4 regions of the Crassaminicella indica genome follow, and region 3 is predicted to be linked to each of the others. Evidence: predicted binding sites of a transcription regulator. Region 3 holds the regulator's gene; each other region holds the start of a gene.
The links. Region 3 encodes Rex, which represses fermentation and respiration genes when NADH is low (regulators of the CRP and FNR family bind a similar motif). Its sites were predicted from a motif close to ATTGTTAANNNNTTAACAAT; they were not measured.

Region 1: a site for Rex is predicted at 3,202-3,221, ahead of KVH43_RS06615 ((2Fe-2S) ferredoxin domain-containing protein). Genes of this name have one in related genera too.
Region 2: a site for Rex is predicted at 3,137-3,156, ahead of prdC (proline reductase-associated electron transfer protein PrdC). Genes of this name have one in related genera too.
Region 4: a site for Rex is predicted at 4,046-4,065, ahead of adhE (bifunctional acetaldehyde-CoA/alcohol dehydrogenase). Genes of this name have one in related genera too.

Annotation. Positions count from the first base shown of each region.
Region 1 covers NZ_CP078093.1:1,379,802-1,387,730, reverse strand. The annotation lists gene KVH43_RS06625 (SpoIIE family protein phosphatase) at 1-1,147, opposite strand, end outside; gene KVH43_RS06620 ([Fe-Fe] hydrogenase large subunit C-terminal domain-containing protein) at 1,144-2,868, opposite strand; gene KVH43_RS06615 ((2Fe-2S) ferredoxin domain-containing protein) at 2,871-3,116, opposite strand; gene cwlD (N-acetylmuramoyl-L-alanine amidase CwlD) at 3,691-4,410, opposite strand; gene KVH43_RS06605 (MazG-like family protein) at 4,509-4,838, opposite strand; gene KVH43_RS06600 (AI-2E family transporter) at 4,904-6,079, opposite strand; gene KVH43_RS06595 (hypothetical protein) at 6,191-6,394, opposite strand; gene KVH43_RS06590 (Rpn family recombination-promoting nuclease/putative transposase) at 6,397-7,347, opposite strand; gene KVH43_RS06585 (hypothetical protein) at 7,573-7,839, opposite strand; gene KVH43_RS13430 (IS3 family transposase) at 7,858-7,929, shown strand, end outside.
Region 2 covers NZ_CP078093.1:1,943,782-1,951,710, forward strand. The annotation lists gene KVH43_RS09120 (N-acetylmuramoyl-L-alanine amidase) at 1-958, shown strand, start outside; gene prdR (sigma-54 dependent transcriptional regulator PrdR) at 1,122-2,870, shown strand; gene prdC (proline reductase-associated electron transfer protein PrdC) at 3,216-4,505, shown strand; gene prdA (D-proline reductase (dithiol) proprotein PrdA) at 4,540-6,402, shown strand; gene KVH43_RS09140 (CBO2463/CBO2479 domain-containing protein) at 6,419-6,697, shown strand; gene prdB (D-proline reductase (dithiol) protein PrdB) at 6,726-7,451, shown strand; partial or broken gene prdD (proline reductase cluster protein PrdD) at 7,544-7,929, shown strand, end outside.
Region 3 covers NZ_CP078093.1:1,531,391-1,539,319, reverse strand. The annotation lists gene KVH43_RS07405 (MarR family winged helix-turn-helix transcriptional regulator) at 1-350, opposite strand, end outside; gene KVH43_RS07400 (electron transfer flavoprotein subunit alpha) at 475-1,701, opposite strand; gene etfB (electron transfer flavoprotein subunit beta) at 1,720-2,505, opposite strand; gene KVH43_RS07390 (acyl-CoA dehydrogenase) at 2,565-3,704, opposite strand; gene KVH43_RS07385 (redox-sensing transcriptional repressor Rex) at 4,168-4,818, opposite strand; gene abc-f (ribosomal protection-like ABC-F family protein) at 5,017-6,930, shown strand; gene acpP (acyl carrier protein) at 7,085-7,318, shown strand; gene tsaD (tRNA (adenosine(37)-N6)-threonylcarbamoyltransferase complex transferase subunit TsaD) at 7,551-7,929, opposite strand, start outside.
Region 4 covers NZ_CP078093.1:1,116,122-1,124,050, reverse strand. The annotation lists gene KVH43_RS05300 (Cache 3/Cache 2 fusion domain-containing protein) at 1-1,356, shown strand, start outside; gene adhE (bifunctional acetaldehyde-CoA/alcohol dehydrogenase) at 1,382-3,985, opposite strand; partial or broken gene KVH43_RS13220 (hypothetical protein) at 4,452-4,676, opposite strand; gene KVH43_RS05290 (hypothetical protein) at 4,806-5,417, shown strand; gene KVH43_RS05285 (putative polysaccharide biosynthesis protein) at 5,731-7,287, opposite strand; gene KVH43_RS05280 (sensor histidine kinase) at 7,581-7,929, opposite strand, start outside.

The DNA.
Region 1 (7,929 bases), 150 kb from region 3:
TTTTCCCTAACTTTTCCATAAGTTCAATTAACTCATCTACTACCTTCAATTTTATGGTTAAATCAAGTGGAAAACCCGTATTTTGGTGAGCAGGATTTACTGCCCTCCCAACCCATAAATTTAGATGCGTACAATCTTCAATAAGCATTTTTGTTAATCTTGATGCACCATCCTTATCCTTTGGTCTATATGCAACATTTGTTTCAGATGTATTAATATATTTTTTTATTTTTTCTACAACCTTACATAGCGTTAAAACTCCTTCTGTAACAAGGTCTATGCCTTTGATGTTAGCTGTAGGAGGAATATCCTTATCATAAAAATCCATATTTACAACTAGCTCTTCTTTCAATTCTCTTGCCACAATATTTGCAGCAGTTCCTCCACAAACTACCTTCTTTCCTTCTCCTTGCATAAACTTTTTAACAACATACGGATCATCATTCTTATCTTTAGGTGGCCCTGTAAACATGTCTATTTCCTCACCTTTTCGGAATTTTACCGTAACTACAGTAGTATCATCTCCCGGCTTATTATCATATAGGCTTTGACATACTTCTATCAAATTTTTAGTAACATTTTTTGCACATTTTTCCTTTCCTGAAATCCTAGTCAAATGATCTTTTACATTATCCCATTGCCAGCCTAAATTCAGTATTGCACCTACTCCTGCATGAATCACTCCATCACTTACTACAGTTAGCGTATCTCCAGGTCTTAATGTAAAATTGCTTTCTTTAATGAATCTTTCATTCATTGGAATACTTCTTTTTTCTATATTAATATACGCATCTTCTCTTATAAGAAATAAGGGTGGATTATCATATTCAACAGCATATACTTCTCCATCATTATTAATCTTTATGATTGTAAAAGTTGAATAAGCAATTTTTCTTACACTACATACAGGCAAAGTATTCATAATAGTATCTACTGTCTCATCAATACTAGCCCCTTCCATTAACATCGTTGCAGCTATTTTTGAAGTTAAAGTTGCTAATATATTTGCTTTTACACCGCTTCCTAATCCATCTGCTAGTACAATAATCATACTATCCTCTGTTCTGATAATTTCTACCTTATCTCCACATAGCTCTTCTCCATATTTATTTAAGCTATCAAAGGCAACATCTATAAAATAGGTCACTTCGCATCACCATTCTCATCTAAAGCGATTTGTTTTAATTTTGTTAAGATCATCTTAGTTTCTGCCGTTGTTTCTCCAAGAAGACTTGCTATTTCTTGAGCTACACGCATTTGCTTTTCAATAACTCTTTGAGCTGCATCAATAGTTTTTTCTTTTACCCTAATCAATTCTTTTTTATGTTTTTCTTCTAATGTAGTATTTGTCATAATGGCCAACAAAATATTTTGTTTTTCTAGATATAAAATACTTTGTAATAATACCACACCATATTGAGGATAAGCAACCTTATGTCCAATAAAATCTTTTTTAGTTTCTTTAACTTTTTGAAATATATGATCATCTATTATCACAGAAATAGGTTTATCCTTTATTTCTTCTGCTCTTATATTAAAAATTTTTTCTGCCGTTGGGTTAAACTCTTTCACATGCATATTTTCATCTACTAATATAATAATATTTGGCGTATTTTCAAATATAACATTTGTCAATCGCTCGGCTTTACTCCTCATAAAAGGAAGGCACATATTAAGCTCTGCCATTCCTTCGTATACAGCTTGAGCCTTTTCACGACATGTATTGTATCCACAGCCTCCACAATTTAGTTCATCCTCTGGTTCATATTTTCCTATCTTTCTTAAAATACTCCTTATTTCTTCTTCACTTGCTTTCTTCTTTGACAAATTTCTATCAAAAAATTTCTTTGTAAAATTAATATTCTCTATATCCTCATAGCGCTTGTCCATAAAGGAAGCTTCTTTACTTTTTACATATTCCTTTATTTTCTTTTGAATTTTATAAAAGTCATTTTCGTGTTTAAGCATTCCCGGGCCACCTACACAGCTTCCTCTACATGTGCTTACCTCTATACAAGCATTTTTTATATTACCCTGCTTAATAGACTGAAATATCTTCATACATTGGTCTATACCATCTACTTTAATTATTTCATACTTACCTTTATCATCATTTATAAAGCTTTTTAAGACTCCACCGTCTATTGGAAATCCACAGCCTTCCCTTGAACTCTCTTTATCAAAATTTTTTGGTGCAAGCTCCTTTAGTATAATATTTTCTTCTTCTAACCATTTTTTTAATTCTTCAAAGGTAATCACTGCATCAATAATACCTTTATGTTGAAAATTGATAGATTCTATTTTTTTTCCTGTACAAGGACCTATAAATACTACATAACTATCCATACCATACTCATTTTTTAGTATTTTTCCATGAGCAATCATTGGTGAAACCACTGGGATTAAATATTTTATCAACGATGGAAAATATTTTTCTACTAAATAATTTCCGGAAGGACAACAAGTGGTAATCAGGTTTTCATATTTTCCTAAAGCTACATACTCTTTATATAATATTGCAACAGCTTCTGCTCCAATAGCAGTTTCTTCAACAATATGAAAACCTAAAAGCTTTAGCGCTGTTACGATTTGTCTTGCATCTTTCATAGAAAATGCTCCCGCAAATGAAGGTGCAATACTTGCAATCATTCTTCTATTGCTTTTTATTGCATCCTTTATTTCTTGGAGGTCACTCTTTATTTGTCTAGCATTTTGAGGACAAATTATTAAACATTGTCCACAGCCAATACATAATTCTTCCACAATTTCTGCTTGTTCATTTTTTATTTTTATTGCCTTTACAGGACAAGCCCGTAAACACTTGTAGCAATTTTTACAATTTGCCTGTGAAAAGTTTAATATGCCCAATTTTATAACCTCCCAAGAACAAATTCCTCAAAAAATGCTTCTACATTATTTTCATCTACTGAAATAATATCACTATCATTTACTTTTACTGAAACAGCCTTAGTACATTCTCCAAGACAAAAATCAGCTTTAATAGTTACCTTATCCTCTAAATTTCTATCATCTACAATTTCCTGTAGCCTATGGATAACATTATATGCTCCTTTCAAATGACAGGCACTCCCTATACATACACGAATTGTTACCACCCTTACCACTCCCATCTTTATATAAATAATTGATTGGAAATATATATTAAATTTTTGTTTTTCAATGTTACCATCAGTATACTACCTTGTTAAAAAATTATCAACATTTTATAAAATTTTTATGGATACATATATATCCATAAATAAAATATTATGCTATTCAATAATCTTATCTACATATAATAATATAATAATGCATAAAATACATATCCCTATCCAAAGAATCCTTTTGTTCAAGCTATCCCCTCCCTGCTAATTCATTATATGAGAGGCAATATTCTTGTATTACCTAGGACAATTTTTCAAAAGGTTATTTATTTAGATGTGGATAAATGTTGTGAATAAATACGCTCTCTTAATAGGCTATATTTGAATATCTTCATAATCTTTTTAATGCTTGTCCACATATAAACAAAAAGTAAAAACAAGAGCTATGGATAAATCTGTGGATAAACTAATATATATACAGCTATTGATTTTACTCATGTTTATACTTTTTATGAAAGTTTATTCACATTTTATCCACAATAATTTTTATTTGTTTTTATCGTGCAAATTTGAATTTTTAGAAGCTTTACATATTATTCATTTTTCCTTCTTCGTGAAAATATCTAAGGATACCAATATAAATACTCCATGCTACCTGCTCTTGATATTTTCCATCCTGAAACAGTCTTTCCTCTATAGGATTAGACAAAAAACCACATTCTACTAAGACAGTTGGTATACTACATTCCTTTAACAAATATACATCACTTTTTTGTTTTGCTACTCTATTATTTCCATTATCAAGCACTCTAATTAATTCTTCCTGAATAAGCTCTGCCAGTCTTTTACTTTCCTCTGAGTTTTTAGGGTAAAAGGTTTGAGCACCATAATATTTTGACTCACTAAAGCTGTTCATATGTATACTAACAAATATATCAGCATTGCTCTCGTCTCTTAGCTTCTTTCTATTCCTTAAATCCTCATTTTTCTTCTTTCTGATGCTTCCATCATCAGTATATAATCCAACATCTTTATCTCTTGTTAAAAGAACAATAGCACCATCCTGCTCTAATAATCTTCTTACTTTTAGTGCAATCTCAAGATTAATATGACTCTCTAAAATACCATTTTTCCCAACAGCTCCTCCATCTATTCCTCCATGACCTGCATCTATTATAATCACTTTATTTAAAGTGATTGTTTTGAATATTTCTAACGCTTGATTCATACAAAAAATCAAAAGCATCGCAATAATAATCATAAATCCTAATGCAAACCACTTTTTCCTTATGATCAGTATGCTCATCTTATTGAATCCTCCCTATTTTTTTCTATTTAATCTTATTCAATAGAAAAAAATATATGAAAAAAAACAGAGTTTTCACTCTGCTTTATAACCTAATACTATTTTTCTATTTTAATATATCCTTTTTTTACTAGCTTATTGATATGGTCATCTACCTTTTCCTTTATATTTATTCCATATTCTTCCTCAAGTACAAACATCATAGACACAGCAACCTGTGCTACATCTAAAAGCTCTTTACTTATCATCTCCACTACTTCCTGCTCCTTTAGATGTATTTTTTCACCATTCATTCCTCTAAATTTTCCTATTGCCTGTGCCAATTCTCCTGCTTCCTCCATTAGCTTTAAACAAGTAGACTCAAGACTTAGCTGTAAATTATTTAACTTTGGCAAACTAATTTGCTTAAAAGCTGTATAATTATCCATTATTTTATTTCTCCCCCTTCTAAAGGATCAAGTATTGGAAAAATAAAGCAGAGATTATCATCTACTTATTTTGAGATCAATGTTTTATTTTTCTTTTCTTCCAATCTTCTATCTATAAATCTCCTTATCGCCATGATTATAACCGATATAGCAGGAACACCTAAAAACATACCAATGACACCGAATAAGCTTCCTCCTAAAACAATGGAGAATATAATCCAAAGTGGGCTAACACCCATTTTATCTCCTAAAATTTTAGGACCTAAATATAACCCGTCAAATTGCTGTAATAAAAATAGGAAAAAAAGTACCCACAATGCTTTTTTTATGCTAACAAAAGCTACAAAAATAAATCCTATAATAGCACCAATAAAAGGTCCAAAATATGGAATCATATTAGAAACCATTACAATTGTTCCTATTAACAACGTATATGGACTTTTCATCAAAGATAGAACTATTAAAGCTATTATTCCAATAATAAATGAATCAATAGATTTTCCTATTACAAACTTTACAAAGGTATTATCTGCTTCTTTACAAAATTTCTTAAAATTATCTACATATTTATCCTCAAGCAATGCTCTTAATAATCTTTCTGCACCTTTTAATAACTTATCCTTGTCAATTAAAATATAAAAGGATACTACTAATGATAAAAGGATATTTAATGTTCTTGAGGTAATATCAATAATACTAAGCATCAGATTAGTTAAACTAGCTTTAAATATTTGACTACCTTTATGGAACAGCTCATTAATATTTTTTCGCAATTCTCCTTCTATATCATACACATCATGTTTATATAAATTATCAATCCAAGCTACAAGTCTTTGTTCATGCTCTTCAATAAATGTCGGGAAGGTACTCAACAAATCCTTAATGCTCATAGCAATTCTTGGAACAACCCAAGAAATGATAAGAACTATAATCAATATCAATATAATAAATACTAAAACCGTACTAATTAATCTATTATATTTTGTTTTTTTATTTAACTTAAAAGCTTTGTTTACTAAATTGCGCTCAAACCATTTCACCATCGGGTTTAAAATATATGCAATTAGTACAGATGCCATAAATGGTTTTAATACATTTACAATTTTTCCTATTTTCGTGGAAACAGAGGAATATAAATCATTCATATTATCCATAAACTTATAAAATACAATAGAAAGAATCACAACTATAAGTATATTCATATAATGCCCAAATTTTCTTTTTTGGTACCAGCCTTTCACCCTCATCCTCTCCATTTCTCAACCAATCATTATATATAATTGTATCATTCTTTAGTAAATCCTTAATTCTTATTAACATTTTCGATAGTTGCCAATTCATATCCCATATCTCTATATCATTTCATTACTATACAAGTTTCTATAATAGTCTTTAAATTCTTTTAAAATCATAGTCCATTTAATTAGCCTTTCTCCTAAATAGTTAGGATCAATATTGTTATCTTGCAATCTAATAATGCATATATACTCTTTTCCTTCTTCATCAATACAAATCTCATCATCATATCCATGCTCTTTTATTAGCTCACCTGTCATACTTAATTAATTTCTCTTTTTATTTTTTCTATATCTTCTTTACTTAATTCTGATGCCTTTATAATTTTTTCAATATCTACTCCTAATAGTAATAAATTCCTTATCATTTCTTTCTTTCCTTGCTGTATTCCCTTTTTTTCTCTATAATTAAATTCTTCTTCTAGCTTTCTTCCTAAATTGCTCACCATATCATCCACCTCCATTTCTGATACTTCTACCAGTAATCTATATATATTCTCTCTTTTCTCTCCTTCAAATCTATTCTTAAATATATTTAAAAGCCAACTTCTAAACGATTTTTCCTGCTCCTTTGTTGCACTACTTCTTATTATTCTTCCTATTAATTTAAGTCTTTTTATTATTTCTTCTATTTCTACATCTTGATCTAATAAAAATACACTACTTACTACATTTGCTATATTAAATAATTCTTCCTTATCCATTCTATTTACATCAAATAATAAATATTTAAAGTTTACAACATTTTCTTCGAATAATTCATATCCATTTAATATTTCTTTAAAGCTTCTTACTGCTGTCCATTTATTCTTTCCATTGTATAATACTATCGGCACTATTACTGGTAATCTATAATTTTTTCTCTTCTTGATATTTTCATCTGTATTTTTAAGCTCATCTCTCCATATCTCTGTCATATACATCAAGAGCCTTATTGGCATTCTAAAATCTACTCTCGATTGTAGCTCTAATAATACATAAAATATTACATCTTTTCCATCTATATTCACTTTATATACTATATCTGCTTCTTCCTCTTTAAAATCTTCTTGTATAAATTCTTTATCTATTAGTATTAAATTTTCTTCTTCTATTATATCTACCCATTCTTTTTTTACAAAGCTTTTTAAAAAATCTATGAAATTCTTTTTATGTGAAAGTATATGTTTATATCCTAAATCATGTTCATTATATAGTTTCCTATCTTTTCCCATCTAATCACCATCTTCTTTGGTATATATTTATTATACCATACAAATAATTCATCATAAGTCTTGTTTTATAACATATATTATAGTAATCTTCTTTTTCACTATGCTCTTCTCTAAGCTTTTTTTCGATTTCATAAAGCTTGGTACCTTAATCCATCAATACTTTTCCTAAGATCCGTAGTCCCACAAGCTAAGTATACTATATCTATTTTATCTATATATCTATATTTAACATGTCCTCATAATCGCTTCCAAAACGGATGATAGAGAAGCCTTGTCATTATTTTGAATATATATTTTGGCTTTTCCTATCTCAATTTTAATACTATTTGCTGGATACGATGTAGATGTAGTAGATACGTTTTTAGAAGTTTTTTCTTTAAGGTTGACAGCATGAAATACCTGATGATCTTTCTTTTTGATATTTTTTCTTCCATAAGTAAGGTACAAACTACTAGGCAGAAAATATTTGACGGTTACAGAAATTCTCTTCATTAGAAGCTCTAAAAAAAGATTATCGAATTTATCGAATTCTACAACAACAGAAGATATCAAAAAAAATTAGGATGCTTGACTCCGATGGAA
Region 2 (7,929 bases), 410 kb from region 3:
TGATATTGGGCAGCATGTGAGTGTTTCTCCTGATGGACTTATATGGGATGGAAGAGATGTAAATTTAATGCCGGCTAGTATTTCAGGACATAATAAGAATGCTTTTGCTATTGAAATGATTGGAAACTTCGATAAGGGCTATGAAAAGCTTGAAGGAGCACAATTAGAGGCTGTTAAAAAGCTTGTTAAAGGATTATTTGAGATCTTTCATACCAAAAAATTAATATTTCATAGAGAATATTCCAATAAAACTTGTCCAGGGACATCTTTGAATAAAGCTATGTTTCTTGAAGAAATAGAAAATCGTATAAAAATATTAGGAGATTCTGTAGCCACGAAGGAACAGATGAAACAATATTTACTAACGGTTAATCCAGTGCCTAAAATTCAGTGTACTCCAGAGGAAATAGTGAATTATTATCTTAATGAAGGAGCTACAGAAGGAGTAAGAGGAGATATAGCTTTTGCTCAGGCGCTTCTTGAAACAGGATTTTTTAGGTTTGGAGGGATTGTTCTTCCTGAGCAGAACAATTATGCAGGTCTTGGGGCTACTAATGCTACTCAAAAAGGAAGAGCAGCAAGCTTTTCTAGTCCACAAATAGGGGTTAGAGCACATATTCAGCATTTAAAAGGATATGCAAGTAAAGAGCCTTTAGTTAATCCTGCTGTAGACCCTAGATATACAATATTAGCAGAGCGTGGACTTTTAGGTTCTTGTATATATGTAACGGATTTGAATGGTAAATGGGCTATTCCGGGGAATGATTATGGAGAAAAAATATTAAAAATTTTTGATAAATTCATATTCTTTTCTGTGAAGGAAGAGTCGGCAAACAGAGAAGGTATTTTAGAAGAAAATAAAAAATTGAAAGAAGATAATATGAGAATGCAGGAAAAGATAAAAAAATATGAAGCATTATTTAATACAATAAAAAAAGAAATAGATCATTTTTCATAGACTGCTTTTAAATAGCAGTCTATATATTTTTTGAAAAAAACATAAAAACTTTAATATATTCAGATAATTATGTCAAATGAATGGAATTCAATAACGGTATTGTATATAATAGGATATATAGGGGACGGGAGATTTATTTTGTTTATGTATTGGGGGGGGAAAGGTGCTGTATAATTATGATAAGATTTTAGCAAAGGATGTAATGTGCAAAAGATACATTACATTGAAAGAAAATTATCAGCTAAAGCATGCTATAAAATTACTATTAAAAAATAATATGAAGGAGGTATTTGTAACAGATGAAAAAAATAAATTAAAAGGAATTATTACATTGACAGATATATCGAGATTAATGAAGCAAAAGTTTAGTGAAAGCTTGATTTTAAAGGAATGCATGATCGATAACCTAATAACTATTAAAAAGGATATTGCTTTATTGGCGTGTAGAAATATAATGCGAAAAAATAAAATAGGAATATTGCCAGTAGTGGAGCATGAATATTTAATAGGGGTCATAAGAAAACAAGAAATTATGGATTTTTTTTATATGGGACTTGAAAAAGCAGGAATAAAACTGAACCATGTGATCAATTGTCTTCACGAAGCAGTATGTGTAATAGATGAAAATGGTAGAGTTGTTATTTGGAATAAAAGCGCTGAAAAGTTATATAATGTTCCAGCAGTAAAAATATTAGGAAGACCCTTAGGAGAATTTTTTCCTGATGCTATGGATGTAAAGGTTTTTAGAACAAAGGAACCTGTAGAAAATGTTTACCATTCTCCCAAGGAAAATTGTCATATTGTGATAAATTCAGCACCTATATTTTTAGATGGAAAATTTTTAGGAGTAGTCAGTACAGATCGTGATGTTAGTGAATTAAGAAAATTGACTAATGAATTGCAAAAGGCAAATGATACGGTAGAATTTTTAAAAAGGGAAGTAGAGAGATTTTCTAATGATGGTTTTGGAAAAGTAATAGGAAAAAATCCAAAGCTATTAGAAAAAATTGAACTTGCTAAACAAGTTGCTAAAACAAAAGTAAATATATTAATTACAGGAGAAAGTGGAACAGGTAAGGAGGTTTTTGCAAGAGCTATACATGAATGTAGTAGTCAAAAGGGCTTGTTTGTTCCAATTAACTGTAGTGCTATTCCCAATGAATTATTTGAGAGTGAATTATTTGGATATGAACAAGGTGCATTTACAGGAGCTAATAGAAAAGGGAAAATGGGTTTATTTGAAATGGCTAATAATGGAACTATTTTTTTAGATGAGATTGGAGATATGCCATTATTTATGCAGGCAAAGCTATTAAGGGTTCTTCAGGATAAGGTAGTTAGAAGAGTTGGTGGAGAGAAATATAACAATATCAATGTTCGGGTTATATCAGCAACAAATAAAAACTTAAAAAAAATGGTTGAATTAGGTAGCTTTAGAGAAGATTTGTATTATCGATTAGATGTAGTTCAAATAAAGCTACCTCCATTGAGAGAAAGAGGTGGAGATATTGTTTTATTAATGGATTATTTTTTGAAAGAATTATCAATGCAGAATAATAAAGATGTTAGATACATAGATCCAGAGGTTGTGAAAATTTTGCAAAATTACAATTGGAAGGGAAATATTAGAGAATTGAAAAATACAATGGAGTATTTAGTAGTTTTGTGCAAGGGAAATAAAATAACAACAGATTTAATTCCTAATTATATATTAGAAGAAATTAAAAAAAATAAGAGAAGAGAAGGAGGGTCTTTAGATTTAAATAAAGCAATTGTAGAGTTTGAAAAAGATATGATAAAGGAAGCTTTAAAAATGGCTAAGGGGAAAAAGGCTAAGGCTGCAAAGCTTTTAAATATACCAAGAGCTACTTTATATTATAAGATAGATCAGTATGAGATAGACTGTCAATAATTTGACAAACGTCAAATTGTTGACAGTCTATTTTATTTAATATTTTAAACAAATAAATCGTTGAAAAACATGCAATTGACAAAAAAATCAGAAAATAATAAATAGATTCTCTGTAAAATTCTGTCAGTATTCTGACGCTATTTTCGTGTATACATAAAATCTATTATAACTATAAAAAATATAGATATTTTTTATAGCAGTAAAATAGCAATGTTGGATTTAATTTTCAATATTCCATATATTTGGAACAATTCTTGCATAATTAATATATTAAAAATTTAACAATATATAACATATTTTTAAAGAAAGTATGATACATAAAAACTAGTGTAAGGGGGTGAAAACATGATTATTACAATACCATTGAAGCAGCATGTAGGAATGCCATGTAAGCCAATAGTCAAAAAAGATGAAGAAGTAAAAAGGGGTCAATTGATTGCCGTACCAGATGGTTTAGGAGCTAATATTCATGCTAGTGTTTATGGAAAGGTTATAGATGTTGAAAATGAAAATATTATCATTGAGGCGGATGAGGAGCAGCCAGATACTTATGTAAAAATTAAGGAAACAGATGACTATTTTGAAGCTATTAAAGAAGCTGGAATCGTTGGAGCAGGAGGTGCAGGTTTTCCTACACATATAAAATATAAATCAAAATTAGAAGGTGGTTATGTCATTGTAAATGCAGCAGAGTGTGAACCAATATTGAATCATAATACACTTCTCCTTGAAAAAGATCCAGCAATGATCGTTAGAGGCTTGAAGTATGTTATGGAAATCACTAAAGCTGCAAAAGGATATATTGCTATTAAGCCTATTCACAAAAAAGTGCTTATGGCTGTAGGGCGTGCTTGTAAGGATGAAGAAAATATAGAGGTTAAATTTTTACCAAATATGTATCCTGCAGGAGATGAAAGAGTAATTGTTAGAGAATTACTTGGTGTGGTTTTAGAGCCTGGACAGCTGCCTATTGAAGCAAATGCGATCATATCTAATGTAGAGACTATTAAAAATGTGACTTTAGCAATTGAAGAAAGAAGACCAGTAATAACGAAGGATATTACTGTTGGTGGAAGACTTAAAAATACTCCTAAGGAAGGAAAGGTATTCTTAGATGTACCGATAGGTATGCCTATAAGTAAATATATAGAAGAATGTGGGGGGTATGTAAAGCCTTATGGAGAAATTGTAGTAGGAGGACCTTTTACAGGAAAACGTGGGGAAGAATCAACTCCGATTATAAAAACTTTAGGTGGAATTTTAGTAAGTATGCCTTTCCCTAGTGAAAAAAGAAAGGTAGGCGTCATTGCCTGCGAATGTGGTGCTCAAGAAGAAAGATTAGAACAAATTGCTGTAGGAATGGGTGCTGATGTAGTTGCTGCTACAAAATGTAAAAGAATGATTGAAGTAAATGGTCGATTTAGATGTGATAAGCCAGGTACTTGCCCGGGACAGGCAGAAAAGGTATTGGAGCTTAAGAAAAAGGGAGCAGAGGTAATTATCACTGGAACGTGTCAGGATTGAACGAATACAGTGATGAAAGTAGCTCCTAGGTTAGGAGTTCCAGTATATCATAGTACAGATCATGTTTTAAGGGCAGTTGGACATAAGCTTTATAGAAGAACAGGCAAATAAAGATGTATCAAATTGTTATAAAGGAGGTTGTCGTATGTCAATAACACTAGAGACTGCACAAGAGCATGCAAATGATATGGCTGTTACTTGCTGCAGATTCGAGGCTGGAACAGTAATTGAACCAGCAAATTTAGAAGATCCAAATATACTCCCAGATTTAGAGGATTCAGGTTTATTATCAATACCTGAAAGCTGTCTAACAATTAGTCAAGTATTAGGTGCAAAATTAAAAGAAACTGTTGATGCATTAACGCCTTTGACTCCTGAATTATTAGAAGGCATTAAGACTTCAGAATTCAAGGAAGAGGTTGAGCAAGAGAAAGAGGATATAGCAGAAGTAGCATCAGTAGCTCCTGCTTTAAGTGCATCAGGAAGTGTTGTGAAGATACATATAGGAGAAGGAAAAGATATTAATTTAGAAATTCCTTTATCTGTAGTGGGAGGTGTAGCAGGAGCACCTATTGAAAAGCCAGCACAGACATCTGATGCTACTAAAGCAGTAGATGAAGTAAAAGAAGAAGTATGTGAAGAAAAAGTTGTAAGAACATTGACTAGAAAGCATTTCAAGATAGATAAGGTTCAAATGGGAGCTGAAACAAAAATTGATGGAACAACACTTACAATAAGAGAAGATATTTTAAAAGATGCTGTTGAATCAGAGGAATTAGTTATTGATATGAAATTGGATATCATCACACCAGATAGATATAAAGAATATAGTGAAACTATTATGGATATCCAACCTATTGCTGTTAAGGAAGAGGGAGAAGTCGGTGAAGGTATTACTAGAGTAATAGATGGAACAATTATCATGGTAACAGGAACTGATGAAGATGGGGTTCAAATTGGTGAATTTGGTTCTTCGGAAGGGATTTTAGATAGAAATATTATGTGGGGAAGACCAGGTTCTCCTGAAAAAGGTGAAATTTTTATCAAAACGCAAGTAACTATAAAAGCAGGTACAAATATGGAAAGACCAGGGCCAATGGCTGCTCATAGAGCTACAGACATTATTACTCAAGAAATTAGAGAAGCTCTTAAAAAATTAGATGACAGTTTAGTTGTAAATACGGAAGAATTTAAGCATATTCGACGTCCAGGAAAACATAAGGTTGTATTAGTAAAAGAAATTATGGGTCAAGGTGCTATGCATGATAACTATATTTTACCAGTAGAACCATGTGGGACATTAGGAGCTAAGCCAAATGTTGACTTAGGAAATGTACCGGTTGTTGTTTCTCCGCTTCAAGTATTAGATGGATGCATTCATGCATTGACTTGTATCGGACCTGCTTCTAAAGAAACAAGTAGACATTATTGGAGAGAGCCGTTAGTACTAGAGGCGATGCATGATGAAGAATTAGACTTAGCAGGTGTAATATTTGTGGGTTCACCTCAAGTAAATGCTGAAAAATTCTATGTATCAAAAATACTTGGTATGACTGTAGAAGCTATGGATGTAGATGGTGCAATAGTGACTACTGAAGGATTTGGAAACAATCATGTTGATTTTGCAAGCCATATAGAACAGATTGGTAAGAGAGGAATTCCAGTAGTCGGTATGACTTTCTCAGCTGTTCAAGGACAGTTGGTTGTAGGAAATGAATATATGGATGCTATGGTTGATAATAATAAATCAGCTCAAGGAATTGAAAATGAAATCCTTGAAAATAATTGCTTAGCTCCAGAAGATGCTATTCGTGCAGTATATATGTTAAAGGCGAAAATGGCAGGAGAGAAAATTAAAAAAGCAGAAAGAAAATGGAATCCAAACGTTAAGTTAAATAACGTGGATGTGATCGAGCAGGCAACAGGTAGAAAGATTGAACTTGAGCAAAATGAACAATCGTTAGAAAAGAGTAAAAAACGTAGAGAAATATACGAAGTAGAAGAATAAGATAGGGTGATTATGGATGGATAGATTAAAATACATATCTTCTGAAAGGTTTTTTGAAGGAATTGTTGTAGATGTGAATGATTGTTCTGTAACTATAGACCTTAAAGGAAGAATGGGCCAACTAAAGGTTCCAAGAAGGCTTGTTATAACTGAATACGACATGAAGGTGGGTCAGGAAGTTGGCTTTATGATGAGCTATCCTGAAATACTAGGTCCAGATGTTGATGAAGAGTATGCGCGCCTTGCAAGGCGACAACAGCAAGTAAATAAAAGATTACAAGAAAAAAGTGTATAGGATTATAAAAGAAGAGGGGGTAAAAATCGTGAGTTTGACAGTTGTAAAAGGATTACAATCAGAGATATTTGTTCCAATTACTCCTCCAGCAGTATGGACTCCTGTAACAAAGCCATTAAATGAGATGGTTATAGGACTTGCAACAGCTGCAGGTGTACATTTAAAATCAGATAAAAGATTTAACCTTGCAGGAGATACTAGCTTTAGGCTAATACCAGGAGATACAAATAGTGATGACTTAATGGTATCACATGGAGGGTATGATAATTCAGATGTAAATAAAGATATTAACTGCATGTTTCCTATAGACAGAATTAGAGAACTAGCAGAAGAAGGCTTTATTAAGGGCATAGCTCCTGTAAACTTTGGATTTATGGGTGGTGGAGGAGACGTTAAGGTTTTCACGGAAGAAACAGGGCCTCAAATTGCTAGACAATTAAAAGAAGAAGGTGTTGATGCAGTACTTCTAACAGCTGGATGAGGTACTTGTCACCGCTCTGCCGTGATTGTGCAGAGAGCAATTGAGGAAGCTGGAATCCCAACAATCATTATTGCAGCACTACCTCCAGTAGTAAGACAAAATGGTGCACCAAGAGTTGCTGCTCCATTAGTTCCAATGGGTGCAAATGCTGGAGAACCACATAATGTAGAAATGCAAACAGCTATTGTAAAAGAAAGTCTACAAGCACTAGTTTCTATTGAGACTCCAGGAAAGATTGTACCACTGCCTTATGAATATGTAGCTAGTATATAATAGTATTCTTCCCATCTCTAGGATTAGAGATGGGAAGAATTTAAAAGCATATCAAAGCGCTTTCATAATGATTTGCAAAGTAGGTGAAATATATGGAAGGGGTAACAATACTTAGAAAACTTGTGATAAAGTCGTTTCACATAAATAATGTAGAGTTTGGAAATAAAACAGCAATAAAAGGGAATAATTGCATCATTGATTGTCAAAAAATTATCGAACTTGAAAATTCAGAAGATTTAATCAAAAGAATTAACATAGATATTATTAAACCTGGAGATTATGACAAATATGTAAATACGATAATGGATATCATTCCTATATCTGCAAAGGTTCTAGGAAGTATAGGTGAAGGAATTACTCATACTTTAACAGGTGTTTATGTAATGTTGACAGGGGTAGATGCAGATGGAAGACAAATGGGTGAATTTGGTTCTTCTGAAGGAATACTTAAAGAACAGATGTTTTTTGATAGGGCAGG
Region 3 (7,929 bases):
AAATCCTTTTGAACCTTCAAAGTCTTCTCATACATTTCTTTTCCTGCATCTGTTAATTTTATGATATACACTCTTTTATCCTCTTCTGATCTCTCTTTTATAATATATCCATTTAATATTAATTTTTTCGTAACAGAAGCCACTACACCTCTATCTATTTCCAAATCATTTATTAACTCATATATTTTTTTATTATCTTCCTGTCCAATCTTTCTTAAAACATGTATATCTAATAAAGATAATTCTTCTTTTCCATTGATTTTAAAGCCCTTTCGGTCATATACTAAAACTTTATGCATAAGCTTATCAATCATTCTATTGATTTCATGATAATAATTAGCCATCTTCATCACCTAGTCCTTCTAGTCTTTTGTTATTATACCATTATTGATAATGCATTTCAATTACCGCAATAAAAAACGGGTCAACTGTCAAAAGATCAGTCGCCCGTATGTTAAATTAATATAAAAAATACTATTTAGATGCTGCAACCTCTTTTAATGCTTCCACTAAATCTTCAGCTCTATCTAAAGCATCAATTAAAGCAGGAACAACATCATATAGGTCTCCTACGATTCCAAAGTCAGCAACCTCAAAAATTGGAGCATTAGGATTCTTATTGATTGCAACAATGATATCAGAGCTTTGCATACCTGCTAAATGCTGGATCGCTCCTGAAATACCACAAGCAATGTAAAGCTTTGGCTTAACTGTTGTACCTGTTTGACCTACTTGGTGTGAATGATCGATCCATCCAGCATCAACTGTAGCACGAGATGCACCTACTACTCCACCTAGTTTGTCAGCTAATTGTTTAATAAGCTCAAAACCTTCTGGTTTTCCAAGTCCACGTCCACCAGATACAATTACATCAGCATCTGTTAAAGATACCATATCTTTTTTAGTTTTTACTACTTCTAAAACTTCTGTTCTTATATCTTCTTTTGTTAATTGAACGTTAACCTCGATTACTTCACCTGTTCTTGAATCATCTCTATGCGCTTTGTCCATAACACCAGGTCTTACTGTAGACATTTGTGGTCTGTGGTTTGGACATACGATTGTAGCCATGATGTTTCCACCAAAAGCTGGACGAGTTTGTTTGATTTTTTTATCTTCTGGATCTATTTCAAGCTTTGTACAGTCAGCAGTAAGTCCAGTATCTACTCTAGCAGCTAATCTCGGTGCTAAGTCTCTACCGATGTGAGTAGCTCCATATAAAACGATTTCTGGCTTATATTCATTAATAGCATCAGTGATTACTTTTGTATATGCATCAGTTGTAAAGTTTTCTAATAATTCATGCTGTGCTACATATACCTTGTCAGCACCATATGCAATTAATTCCTTTGATAAACCTTCGATATTATTTCCAACTACAATTGCACAAAGTTCTGTTCCGATTTCATCTGCTAATTTTCTACCTTCTCCTAAAAGCTCTATTACAACAGGCATAATTTTACCTTGTCTTTGCTCTGCAAATACCCATACATTTTTATATGCAGATAAATCTTTCTTAGGAGCATCTGCAACTTGTTTTTCAATAGCTTTGAAAGGACATGCCTCTACACAAGCTCCACAAGCAGTACATTTATCATTAATTACAGCTATACCATCAACCATATCGATAGCATCAAAAGGACATGCTTTTAAACATAGCTTACATCCTTTACATTTATCTTTATATATAACAACAGCCATTTTTCTCCCTCCAATTCATTAGATTATATGTTTTTGTTTTAAGCTCACAACTAGTTTTTCTACCATTTCTTTAACAGTTCCATCAAGCATTACACCTTTTCCTTTTGGTTCTGGTGTAAATGAACGGAATACCTTTGTTGGAGAAGCATCTAATCCTACTTCATGCTTTTCAACATCTAAATCAGCTAATGACCATACTGTAGTCTCTTGCTTATATGCATCATAAATTCCTTCGATAGACATATATCTTGGTTTATTTAATTCTTTAATTGCAGTTAAAAGCACTGGTTTTTTAACTTTAATTATTTCATAACCATCTTCTAACTGTCTTTGTACTTTGATTTCATCTCCTTCGATTTGGAAATCTTGTACATAAGTAACTTGAGGAAGTCCAAGTCTTTCTGCAATCTGTGGTCCTACTTGTGCAGTATCTCCATCGATTGCTTGTCTTCCAGCAAATATAATATCGTAATCTCCTATTTTTCTAATTGCAGCTGCAATTGTATTAGAAGTTGCCCAAGTGTCAGCACCAGCAAAAGCTCTGTCACTTAGTAAAATTGCCTCATCTGCTCCCATAGCTAAACATTCCTTTAGCATCTCATCAGCTTGAGGTGGTCCCATTGTAATTACTGTTACATGAACATCTTTATATTTGTCTTTTAATGCTAATGCTTCTTCTAATGCATTTGCATCATCTGGATTTAAGATACTTGGAACACCATCACGAATAAGCGTTCCTTTTACAGGATCTATTCTAACTTCGTTTGTATCAGGAACTTGCTTTACACAAACTATTACCTTCATCTTTCTTCCTCCTTTTATAAAGTACTAATACAAGTATTTATTCTTAAACGATTTTTTTATTATTTTAATAAGTGAGCTGAAATTACCATTCTTTGTACTTCTGAAGTACCTTCGTATATTTCAGTGATCTTAGCGTCTCTCATCATTCTTTCTACTGGATATTCTCTTGTATATCCGTATCCACCATGTAATTGAACTGCTTTAGTTGTTACATACATAGCAGTTTCTGCTGCAAATAATTTAGCCATAGCAGCGTCTTTAGAATAAGGTAGTCCTTGAGATTTTTTCCATGCTGCATTATATACTAATAATCTAGCAGCCTGTACTCTAGTTTCCATATCTGCCATTTCAAATTGTAATGCTTGGAACTTAGCTAAAGGTCTACCAAATTGTTGTCTTTCTTTAGTATATTTAACAGTTTCATCTAATGCTCCTTGAGCAATACCAAGTGCTTGAGCAGCAATACCAATTCTACCTCCATCAAGAGTAGACATAGCAATTTTAAAACCTTTTCCAATCTCTCCTAATAGGTTTTCTTTAGGAATTCTACAGTTTTCAAAAATAAGCTCAGTAGTAGCAGAACCTCTAATACCCATTTTATCTTCTTTTTTACCAATACTAAATCCAGGAGTTCCTTTTTCAACTATGAAAGAACTGATTCCTCTAGTTCCTTTTGTTTGATCAGTCATTGCCATAACAACATAGATTTCAGCAGCTCCACCATTTGTAATGAAGATTTTAGAACCATTAAGTACCCACTCATCTCCATCAAGTACTGCAGTTGTTTGTTGTCCAGCAGCATCTGTTCCTGCGTTTGGCTCAGTTAAACCAAATGCACCAAGCTTTTCTCCCTTTGCTAGAGGTACTAAATATTTTTTCTTTTGTTCTTCAGTACCATATTTCATAATTGGCCATGCACATAGTGAACTGTGTGCAGAACAAATAACACCTGTTGTAGCACAAGCTCTTGAAAGCTCTTCTACAGTAATTGCATATGCAACTTCGTCAGCACCTGCTCCACCATATTCCTTTGGAACAAAAGTACCTAGCATTTTGTATCTAGCCATCTTTTCAACAGTTTCCCATGGAAATCTTTCTGTTTCATCTACTTCTGCTGCTAAAGGTTGTACTTCAGTTTCAGCAAAACTTCTAACCATCTTTCTAACCATTTCTTGTTCTTTGGTCAATTTGAATTGCACATTAATTCCCTCCTCTTTATATTTAAAAAAAATTGATATTTTTTTCACAGCACTCTTCTATATATTAGCACAAACCATGCCAAATTTACAATATAATTCATATATTTTTTATTGTTTGTTTTTTTTGCAATCTATTTACTTATTCATTTCATATAGTACTGAGAGCTTGTATTTTTCTATGTTCTATATCAATTTTATTCTTTTACCAAAATATTCATTATAAGAATCGTTCTTTTTATTTATTCAATATTTTGTAATAATTTACATAAATTCCCTTAAATTTAACACATATGTACTAAAAACAAAGAAGCGACTGTACAAAATTCCATACAGCCACTTCTTTGTTTTTACTTGTTTCTTTGATTTTAATTGTTAATTTGATGTCAATTTGTACGAATACACGAACAGTTTTTGTTTGTCTGTACATTTTTCCGTACATTTTTTGACAAAATCCTTTTTCATTTTACACATCTTCCTGCTCACGATTGTGTTTTAGTAAGAAGGATAATGTATATAAGCTTTCACTTAAATGTACATTCTCTAGCATAATATGTTCAGGAACATTTAAGTCTGTAGGTGCGAAATTCCATATGCCTTTGATATTACTTTTGATTAGCTTATCTGCTACATCTTGTGCATGCTCTTTATCAGTACAAATAATCCCAATATCTATATTGTTTTCTTTGATATACTCTTCGATATTATCTGCATCCATAATTTCAATATCTCTTATTTTTAACCCAATTAATCTAGGATTAATATCAAACATCGCTTTAGGAATAAATCCAGCCTTTTCAAAATTAGTATAATTTGCTATTGCTTGACCTAAATTTCCTGCACCTATAATAATTGTATTATATACATTATCTAATCCTAATATTTTACCGATTTCTTCATAAAGTGCTGCCACATTATAACCATACCCCTGCTGCCCAAAGCCTCCAAAATTGTTTAAATCTTGTCTTATTTGAGATGCAGTAAAACCAATAATCTTACTTAGTTCTCTTGAAGAAATCCTATTAATGCCCTTATCTAATAACTCTTCTAAATATCTTCGATACTTGGGTAATCTTCTAATTACAGCCATTGATATTTTCGTATTTGATTTTTGCATTTTGATCGTCCTCTATCTTTATTAATTGTTTTTTTTTAACAAATTATATCACTGTGATATATATATGTCAATCTACACAGTAGCACATTTATATACAATCTATTCCTTTGATCCATACTAGAAAACATCCTTTTCATTTTATATTTTTATATTTTTTGGTACAATATAATACGAATACACCTAGCAAGGAGGATCTATATGATCATTTTATCGTGTAATGACATTCATAAATTTTTTGGAATAAATGCTATATTAGAAAATATATCTTTTAGCATAAATGCTGGTGAAAAAATAGGTTTAGTAGGTGCAAATGGTGCTGGAAAATCTACCTTGTTTAAAATAATAACAGGAGAATATCCTTATGATAATGGAGAGCTTTATATATCTAAAAATACTACTATCGGCTATTTAGAACAAAGTGCTGTTTTATCACCTTCTAATACAGTCTTTGGTGAAGTTTTACAGGTGTTTGATGATTTGATTAAAATGGAAGAAACATTAAGATCATTAGAAAAAGAAATAGCAGAGCATAGTACCCATTCATCTGAAAGTCTTAACAAGTTAATGGAGCTTTATGCATACAAATCTGAAGAATTTCAAAATAAAAATGGCTATGGATATAGAAGTGAGATCCGAGGAGTCCTAAAAGGCTTAGGCTTTTCAGAAGATGAATTTGACCAACCTATTATACACCTTAGTGGTGGACAAAAAACAAGAGTAAATTTAGCAAAGCTTCTCCTTAGAAAACCTGATATTTTACTACTAGACGAACCAACAAATCATCTTGATATAGATGCTGTAGAATGGCTTGAAGCTTTCTTGAAATCTTATCATGGCACTATTCTACTTATTTCTCATGATAGATACTTTTTAGATGAAGTTGTAGATAAAATTTATGAAATCGAAAACAAAAAACTTACTCAGTATAACGGAAACTATTCTGACTATGTTGAAAAGAAAAAAGTCATATATGAACAACAAATGAAAGAATATCTCCAACAGCAAAAGGAAATTCAAAGACAAGAATCACTCATCAGAAAGTTTAAACAGCATGGCACTGAAAAGCTTGCTAAAAGAGCAAAAAGTAGAGAAAAGCGATTAGAGCATATATCCCTACTTGAAAAGCCTGTACACCTTCATAAAAGAACTAAAATCAGATTTGAAACACAAATAAAAAGTGGAGAAGATGTTTTAACCGTCGAGGATTTATCAAAAAGCTTTGGAAGCAATAAACTCTTCCAAAATGTTTCATTTACTATTTATAGAGGAGAAAGAGTCGGTCTTATTGGTCCTAATGGTATTGGTAAATCTACTTTATTAAAGATTTTACTAAAAATGCTTCCTTATGATACTGGAATAATTCGTTTAGGGCATAATGTTCATATAGGATATTATGATCAAGAACAATCCGATTTAAATACTTCAAATACAATAATTGATGAAATATGGGAAGAAAAAATCCATCTAACACAAACTGAAGTTCGAACACTTCTCGGCTCTTTTTTGTTCAGTGGTGAAGATGTATTAAAAAAAATCTCTACCTTAAGTGGTGGTGAAAAAAGTCGTGTAGCCCTTCTTAAGCTTATGCTATCAAAGGCAAATTTTTTACTAATAGATGAGCCAACTAACCACTTGGATATTGCTTCAAAAGAAGCTTTAGAAGAAGCACTAACCAATTACGATGGTACTATACTAGTAATTTCTCATGATCGCTACTTTTTAAATAAAGTAACTACAAAAATTTTAGACCTTTCATCAGAAGGAATCACTGAATATCTAGGAAACTATAAATATTATCAAGAAAAAAAGAAACAATTAGAGGATTCCAAAACGCCTGAGGTAGAAATAAAAAAAACAAAAACACAATTAAAAGATGAAAGAAGAAAGGAAAAGGAAAAACAAAAAGAAAAACGCAGAGCTAAAAAAGAACGTGAAAGCTTAGAAGAAACAATTCTCTCTATTGAAGAAAATATTCGCCAGCTTGAACAAGAAATGTGCAAAGAAGAAATTTACTCAGATCCTAAAAAAAGCAAGGAGCTTCATCAAAAAATGAACCATTTAAAAATAGAACTAGATAATCTTTATGAAAAATGGGAAGAATATTTAGAGTAAATAAATGTATAAACTGTTTTTTTTATGATAAACTAAAAAAAAATATTGAAAACAGTATTTCTTATAGTATTTTCTATTTATATGTGGTAAAATAATCACGTTAAAAAACCACTTTAGTGGTTATAAGAAATATTTCAATTAGGGAGGTATACATATTATGGTATTTGACAAAATAAAAGAGATTATTATTGATCAATTAGGATTAGATGAAGATGTAGAAATCTCAATGGAAACTTCACTAATGGGAGATTTAGAAGCAGATTCATTAGATGCTGTTGAAATCATCATGGCTATTGAAGATGAATTCGACATTGAAATTCCTGATGAAGATGCAGAAGGTTTCAAAAACATTGGGGATATAGTTAATTATGTAGAAGAAAACAAGTAGTTTGGAGCATCCAAACTACTTGTTTTTTTTAATATTTTTATACATATATGCTTTATTCACAGCATATATATATAATATATTGTTATACCCATTTATATCCACAACTTTTCAACAGTTTTTATAAAGTTATCCACATATTTGCTTGAAAATCCTTTCTTTTTAACAACCTTTGATATGTTTTCCACACTATCCACATTGTTATCCACAAAATCTTCTGAATAATTTTATCAAATCATAATTTTCTTTCTCCTAGCTTTAAATTTGGAATAGCGTTTAAATACAAATCTGAAATAAAACCATTCATATAGTTATAATACGCTGCACAACCAATCATAGCTGCATTATCAGTACATAATTTTATAGATGGATGTTTTAAATAAATCCCTTCCTTTTTTGCTTCTTTATAAAGAGATTCTCTAAGTCCACTATTAGCAGCTACTCCTCCTGCTAAAACAATTGTATTTAAATTTTTAAGCTTTGCAGCCTTTATCGCTTTATGCACCAACACCTCTACAACAGCTGCTTGAAAAGAAGCTGCCACATCCTCCTCTTTAATTTCAAGTCCTTTTTGCCTTTGGGAATTCAAATAATTTAGTACTGCTGATTTCAAT
Region 4 (7,929 bases), 420 kb from region 3:
ATAGGAGCTATAGCTTTAGGCTATAAAGGAATTAATTCTTATTTAGAAAAAACCTTGAATAATATAAAAATTGGAAAAACAGGCTATGTCTATATAATGAATTCAAAAGGAGATGTTCTTGTTCATCCAAAAATCAAAGGAGAAAATTTATCCTCCTTTGATTTTTCTCAAAAAATATTCAAAACAAAAAATGGCATTATAGAATATGAATTTCAAGGAGTTTATAAAATGGCTGCTTATAAATATTTTAAACCTTGGGACTTATACATAATTGCAACAGCTAACTATGATGATTTGAAATCTTCTTCCATAGCTATTCTTAAGACGACATTATTCATAGGCATATTAGTATCCTTAATATGCGTTATAGTATCTTTATTTGTTGCAAATACATTAGTAAAGCCTATCAATAAATTGAAAGATTATATGGAAACCGTCAGCAAAGGTGATTTAACTGTTTATTCTGATATAAAAAGCAAAGATGAAATTGGTATATTGTCAGACAGCTTCAATCATATGCTCAACGAAAACAAAAGATTGCTACAAAAAATCATTAGTCATGATCATATAAAAACAGAATTTTTCTCAAATATCTCTCATGAACTAAAAACCCCTATAAACATGATTTTATCAACAACACAATTATTTTCTTTTTATGCAAAAAATGAAAATGCAGTTATTACAGGTAAAAAGTTGACCCATCATATAAATATCATTCATCAAAATTGCTATCGGCTTTTAAGATTAGTCAATAACTTGATTGACATTACAAAAATAGATTCTGGTTACATGAAGCTAAATTTAAAAAATAAAAATCTTATAGAGGTTGTTGAAAATATCACATTATCTACTGTTGAATATGTAGAAAGCAAAGGAAGAAGCCTTATATTTGATACAGATATAGAAGAAAAATTTATGGCTTTTGATGAAGAAAAAATCGAAAGAATTATGCTCAACCTTATTTCTAATGCAGTAAAATTTACACATAAAGGAGATACTATACAAGTAAATATTTATGATAAGAAAGATAAAATTCAAATTTGTGTAAAGGATACGGGGATTGGTATTCCAAAGGATAAAATAGGAAAAATATTTGAAAGGTTTAAGCAGGTAGACCCTCTACTAAGCAGAAGTCATGAAGGAAGCGGCATAGGACTGTCTCTTGTAAAATCCTTAGTAGAAATGCATGATGGAAATATTTCTGCAAAAAGCATATACGGTAAAGGAACAGAATTTATAGTTACATTGCCAGTAAAATTTGTCCCTGAAGAAAAAAATACTACTCAAAAAGATGATTTTTCAAAAAGAACCAATGTAGAAAAAATAAAAATTGAGTTTTCTGATATTTATTCATAAAAAATAATCTCCAGACAACTGGAGATTATTTTTTGTCTTCTTTTTTTGATCCTTCAAAAACATTTATATACATTTGCTTTATCTCACTAATCAATGGATATCTTGGATTAGCTCCTGTACATTGATCATCAAAAGCTTGCTCACTCATTTCATCTAAAGTAGCATAGAATTTGTGTTTAGAAACTCCTGCTTCACTAATTGTCTTTGGTAAATTCACCTTAGATTTTAATTCATCAATAGCCTTGATCAATAATGCTACCTTTTCTTCATCTGTATTTCCACCTAAATTTAGATAATCAGCTATTCTAGCATATCTCCATTTTGCATTTGGATATTTATATTGTGGAAATGCAGCTTGCTTTCTTGGATTATCTACTGCATTAAATCTAATCACTTCACTTATCAATAATCCATTAGCTACACCATGTGCAATATGATGCATAGCTCCTAATTTATGAGCCATTGAATGACATACTCCTAAGAAAGCATTCGCAAAAGCCATCCCTGCCATAGCTGAAGCGTGAGCCATCTTTTCTCTAGCTTTTATATTTTTTGAACCTTCTTCATAAGCTTGTGGCAGATATTTAAATATTAATCTGATAGCTTCTAAAGCTAATCCATTCGTATATTCTGAAGCAAGTACTGAAACATAAGCTTCTAAAGCATGTGTCAAAGCATCAATTCCTGAAGCTGCTGTAAGTCCTTTTGGCATGTTCATCATCAATTCTGCATCTACTATAGCCATATCTGGCGTTAACTCATAATCAGCTAGTGGATACTTCACACCTGTTTTTTCATCTGTTATAACTGCAAAAGGAGTAACCTCTGATCCTGTACCTGCTGAAGTAGGTATAGCTACCATCATAGCTTTTTCACCCATTTTAGGGAATCTATATACTCTTTTTCTTATATCCATAAATCTCATCGCTAAATCTTCAAATCTCACTTTTGGATGTTCATACATTACCCACATAATCTTAGCAGCATCCATAGGAGAGCCTCCACCTAACGCAATGATTGTATCTGGCTTAAAGCTTTTCATTTCCTCTGCACCTTTTTTAGCAGTAGCTAATGTTGGATCTGGCTGCACATCAGAAAATACTTTATAATCAATTTTTATTTCATCTAATGCCCTTGTAATTTCATCAACAAATCCTAAATCGTAAAGCACCTTATCAGTTACAATAAATGCCTTCTTTTTGCCCATATCCTTCAATTCTTTTAACGCAACCCCAAGACATCCATATTTAAAATAAATTTTCTCAGGAACTCTAAACCAAAGCATATTTTCTCTCCTCTCAGCCACGTTTTTAATGTTTAGAAGATGCTTTACCCCAACATTTTCTGATACAGAATTTCCTCCCCATGAACCACAGCCAAGAGTTAGTGAAGGAGCTAACTTAAAATTATAAATATCTCCTATAGCACCTTGAGAAGAAGGCATATTTATAATCGTTCTTCCTGTTTTCATAGCTGCACCAAATCTTTCTATTCTGTCCTGCGATTGAACTTGATCTGTATATAATACAGAAGTATGACCAAAACCACCTAATTCTACAAGTCTTGCTGCTTTTTCAAGAGCTTCATCAAAGCTTTTCACCTTATACATTGCAAGAACAGGAGATAGTTTTTCATGAGAAAATGGTTCTTCAAGCTCTACAGATTCAACCTCTCCTATTAAAACCTTTGTAGCTTCTGGCACTTTGATTCCTGCCATCTTAGCTATCTGATAAGCTGGTTGGCCAACAATCTTTGCATTAAGCGAACCATTTATCAATATAACCTTTCTTACTTTATCAATTTCATCTTCTTTTAATAAATAAGCACCTCTTTCTATAAACTCCTTCTTCACCTTCTCATATACTTCTTCCATTACTAAAACAGATTGTTCTGAAGCACAGATCACACCATTATCAAAGCTTTTTGAAAGAAGAATTGAGTTTACTGCCATTTTTATATGAGCAGTTTCATCTATAATCGCAGGTGTATTTCCTGCACCTACCCCTATAGCTGGTTTTCCTGATGAATATGCAGCTTTAACCATTCCTGGTCCACCAGTAGCTAAAATCATATCTGCTTCTTTCATTACACATTGTGAAAGCTCTACAGAAGGCTCATCAATCCATCCTATAATTCCCTTTGGTGCTCCAGCATTTACTGCTGCTTCTAGAACAATTTTTGCAGCGGCAATAGTTGATTTTTTAGCTCTTGGATGTGGTGAAAATATAATTCCATTTCTAGTTTTTAAAGCAATAAGCGCTTTAAATATAGCTGTAGAGGTTGGATTGGTAGTAGGTACAATAGCTGCCACAACACCAATTGGCTCTGCAACCTTTGTAATCCCAAAAGCGTGGTCGCGCTCAATAACACCACAAGTTTTTTCTTCTTTATATTTATTGTAAATATATTCTGAAGCAAAATGGTTCTTAATAACCTTATCTTCTACAATACCCATTCCAGTTTCTTCTACTGCCATTTTTGCAAGCTTTATTCTTGCATTATTTGCTGCCATAGCCGCTTGTCTGAATATTTCATCAACCTGCTCTTGAGAGTAATTAGCAAATTTCCTCTGAGCTTCCTTAATCTCTTTTAATTTTTTCATTAGTTCCTTTGTAGTTGTCACTAACATATAAAAACCCTCTTTCTATTAAAATATTTTTTATTTACCAATCCAATCTTATCGGATCGATTTGTTAATTTTTTAACATTATTTTTTAAAAAAAATATATTTTTTGCTTTTTAGAATCAAAAACTTTTGTTTCTAGTCTATTTTTCTAATATTTTTTATCTGAAAAATTATTTGATTTAAATTATATGTTAATATTATCACAAAGTTTTATATCGTTCAAGTATTATTTTTTCATTTTATTTCCATTCTGACCATTTGTTTTTGCGTTTTGTGCTTTATTTAATGCATTTCACTCGTTTTTTAGCTTAAAAAATTTATTTTACAAGGTTTTTGTTTGTTTATATTTTAACATTTTTTATTTGTTAATTTTAAAACAAAGTTTGATATGATTTCACCTTTATTATTCACCAATTGATACTTACATATACTATATTTCAAATTAATTGCGGCGAAAATCACACCGAAAAAAATCCAATGTATTTAATATCTCAGGAACCATACGCCGATAATGTCTACCATATAAAGATCTCATAACTGTATATACTTTTTTACGATATGCAGAACCAGTATTTTTAAATTCTTTAATCAAAGCACTTAAAGTTTTTTCACTAACAATGGGAAATAGGACTTCTTTTATTATTCCATCAGGATTATTTAAAGCTACATCTGCCATCTGAAAGAGAATATTTGTTAATAAATGGAATACATTTATGTTATAATTAGATAATAATTACATGTTAAACTAATGCTTAGTATACTATTAATAGTATGCCAAACAATAAAACTTTGGATTATTCTATATTACACGAAAGGAGTCTCTATGAAAAATAATAGGTTATTAATTTGTATTTTACTTTGTTCTATTTTCTTAAATATTTTTTTTACAAATAATTTAATACAAAAAACAAAAGACACTAACAGATTTATAAAATATAATTTTACTGGTATTTTATATATTATAATTGATACACTTGAAGATTTAGATAATATATTACTTTCAAAAAATGAGTTAGAAATAAACAAGCTCAACAAAATAGAAAAAAAGATTGAGTATTTGAAAGACAAAATATTTAGAACAAATATTGCACTTTCTAAATATGATCTTTTAAATCCTAAATTTGGAACGTCAAATATTACAATATATGAAGTTGGTAGATATTTAAAAAATCTAGAATATTTACTCAAAGAAAAAAATATATCTTTATTTAGTGAACAGTCAAAAACTATAAGAAAAATAACTAATTTAGCTAAAGAAAATGACGTTATTTATTTTTTAGATTATTATGATGACAATAATTTGTTACCTAGAAATATTGTATTTCCAAAAGTCACAGAAACTTTTTTTAGAGATCTAAATAAGATATGTAAAGAAGCAAATGATCAAATTGAAACTGAAATCAACAAGAAGTTGTCTCAGAATATAAAAAAATAGTTCTTTTCAAAGCATTTTGGCAAATCTTTCTCTGTAAACTTTTTTCGCCCAATTTGTTTCCCTTTCGATTTTGCGACAGCCATTCCAACCCTTTGAGAGATTTTTTCTCGTTCCATCTGAGCCATATAAGAGTACACCGTAAGCATTATATCTTGTACCATTAAATCCATCGTCATTTGAGAAGCTATTTAAGTAGGGCATATCTAAGATTATTACCTTAACTCCTGTATCTTTCAACTTTGATAATTCTTTCTATATTTCAACAGCATTTCTTCCAAAACGGTCAAGCTCCTTAATAATTAAAAAATCATTTCTATTTCCTATTAAAAATCATTAAAACATCCTTTATCTTTATACCTCCAACACAAAGAAGTATCGTACCATATACAATAGCCCCTGCTAATATAGATATTAAAGTAGCTATATTATTACTATTAAGTACTCCACTCCAATAGTTAAATGTATAGAATACGGCAAGTGACATACCTATTACAGACACTATAGGTTTTATAAAAATATCATTGACTTTAAGTTTAATCTTAGTATATTTTTTAATATCTTTATAGTTCAATAATAAAGCGATAATGTACCCTGTTATTGTTCCTATAGCTGCACCTTTTATATTATATGCAGGTTGAATGGTTAAAAAATAACTTACTATAACCTTGACTACTGAACCTAAAAAAAGATTTTTTACTGGAATCATAACCTTTCCAAATCCTTGTAAAGCTCCTGTTAATATTTGATTTAATGTTATAAAAACTAAAGCTACTGCAAGCAACTGAAGTAGTTTTCCCCCTCCATTGATTGTTGGAAATATAAAGGCTAAAATAGGATCAGCTAAAATAAAAAGTCCCATTGTTGCTGGTAATCCAATGTAAAAACCCATTTTTATTCCTTCTTCTAATTTTTGTCGTATTTCATAATAATTTTCATGAACCTTAGCCTCAGAAATTACAGGTACAATGCTAGCTGCAATAGCAATACTTACAGTAAGAGGAAAATTTATAAGTGTATTTGCAGCTCCTAACTGACCATATAATACAGAAGCCTCTTTTACAGAAAATCCCGCAATTAAAAGTCTAGAATTAATCATTAATGAATCGATTAAAGACATCATTGAACTAGCTACAGCACCAATTGATATAGGTACAGATATTGATAAAATCTTAGTTATAATAAATATGGAAGATTCTTCTTTTTCTATCACTTTATATTTCTGAATATTTTTATTTAATTTAGAATGTATTTTGAGATATGAAATGATAAGAACTATTAAACCTAATATAGCTCCAGCTGTTGCTCCAAATGATGCACCACCAGCTGCATAAGGTATTCCTTTATTAACCAAAAAATAAGCTAACCCTAATCCAACTATTAATCTTCCAAAAGATTCAAAAATCTGTGAAATAGCTGTTGGCATCATCAACTGCATTCCTTGAAAATACCCCCTAAATACTGACATGGAGGCTACAAATATAGGTGCAAATACTAATCCCATTAGTGGATAATATGCTCCTGGAGGCCAAAATTTATTTACTATAATTTTACTTCCTACAAATAGAACAGCTGAAGTAGATATCCCTACAAAACTCATCAAAATCAATGCTACTTTAAAAACTTTATGGACAGCTCTATATTGCTTTAGCGCAATTCTTTCTGAAACAAGCTTGGATATTGCTACTGGTAAACCTGTAATTGATATTGCAAGCATAGCACTATAAAGATTGTAAGGATAATTGTATAAACCTAACCCTTCAGCACCAATTAATCTAGTTATAGGTACTTTAAAAAAAAAGCCAATAAATTTTGAAATAATACCAGCTGCAGCTAAAATAAATGCACCATTTAAAAAAGATTTATTTTTCATGTATACCTCCATTTTCTTTGTTTTAAATTTCCACTTTTTATATTATATAACAAAACCCAATATAGAACTACTTATGGAATCTTTTTGAATAGATATTATAATTCTAAACAAACTGACTACTTCCATTCATATGATTTAGTTATCAATTTTAAAATAGATAACACCTCCATAATTTTTATAGAAGTATTAGCTCTTATAAATTTTGGTATTCCTATGTGTCTATAGTTTGACGCTTACGAATAAACATATAAAGATAACACACTCTGTGTTACCTTTATTATCTTCTGATTTATTTATATATTTTCCGATTTTTGAAATGTAACAATCAATTTAAACAAATCTCCATCTATAGTGATTGATAAATTTCCATTTTGAAGCTCCATAAGACTTTTTGCAATTGCAAGTCCTAGTCCTGATCCTTCCGTATTTCTAGATTTATCTCCCCTTGTAAAACGCTCTGTTATCTCATCTGCATCAAAATTCATTTCATAAGCTGAAATATTTTTGAATATAAAGCTTATTTCTTTTTCATCTTCTAAAGCATCTATATATACTCTTGAATGAGGCATCGCATATTTTAAGATATTACTCATAATATTTTCAAAAACTCTATAGGTTCTTCTGCCATCCAGTTCACAAATA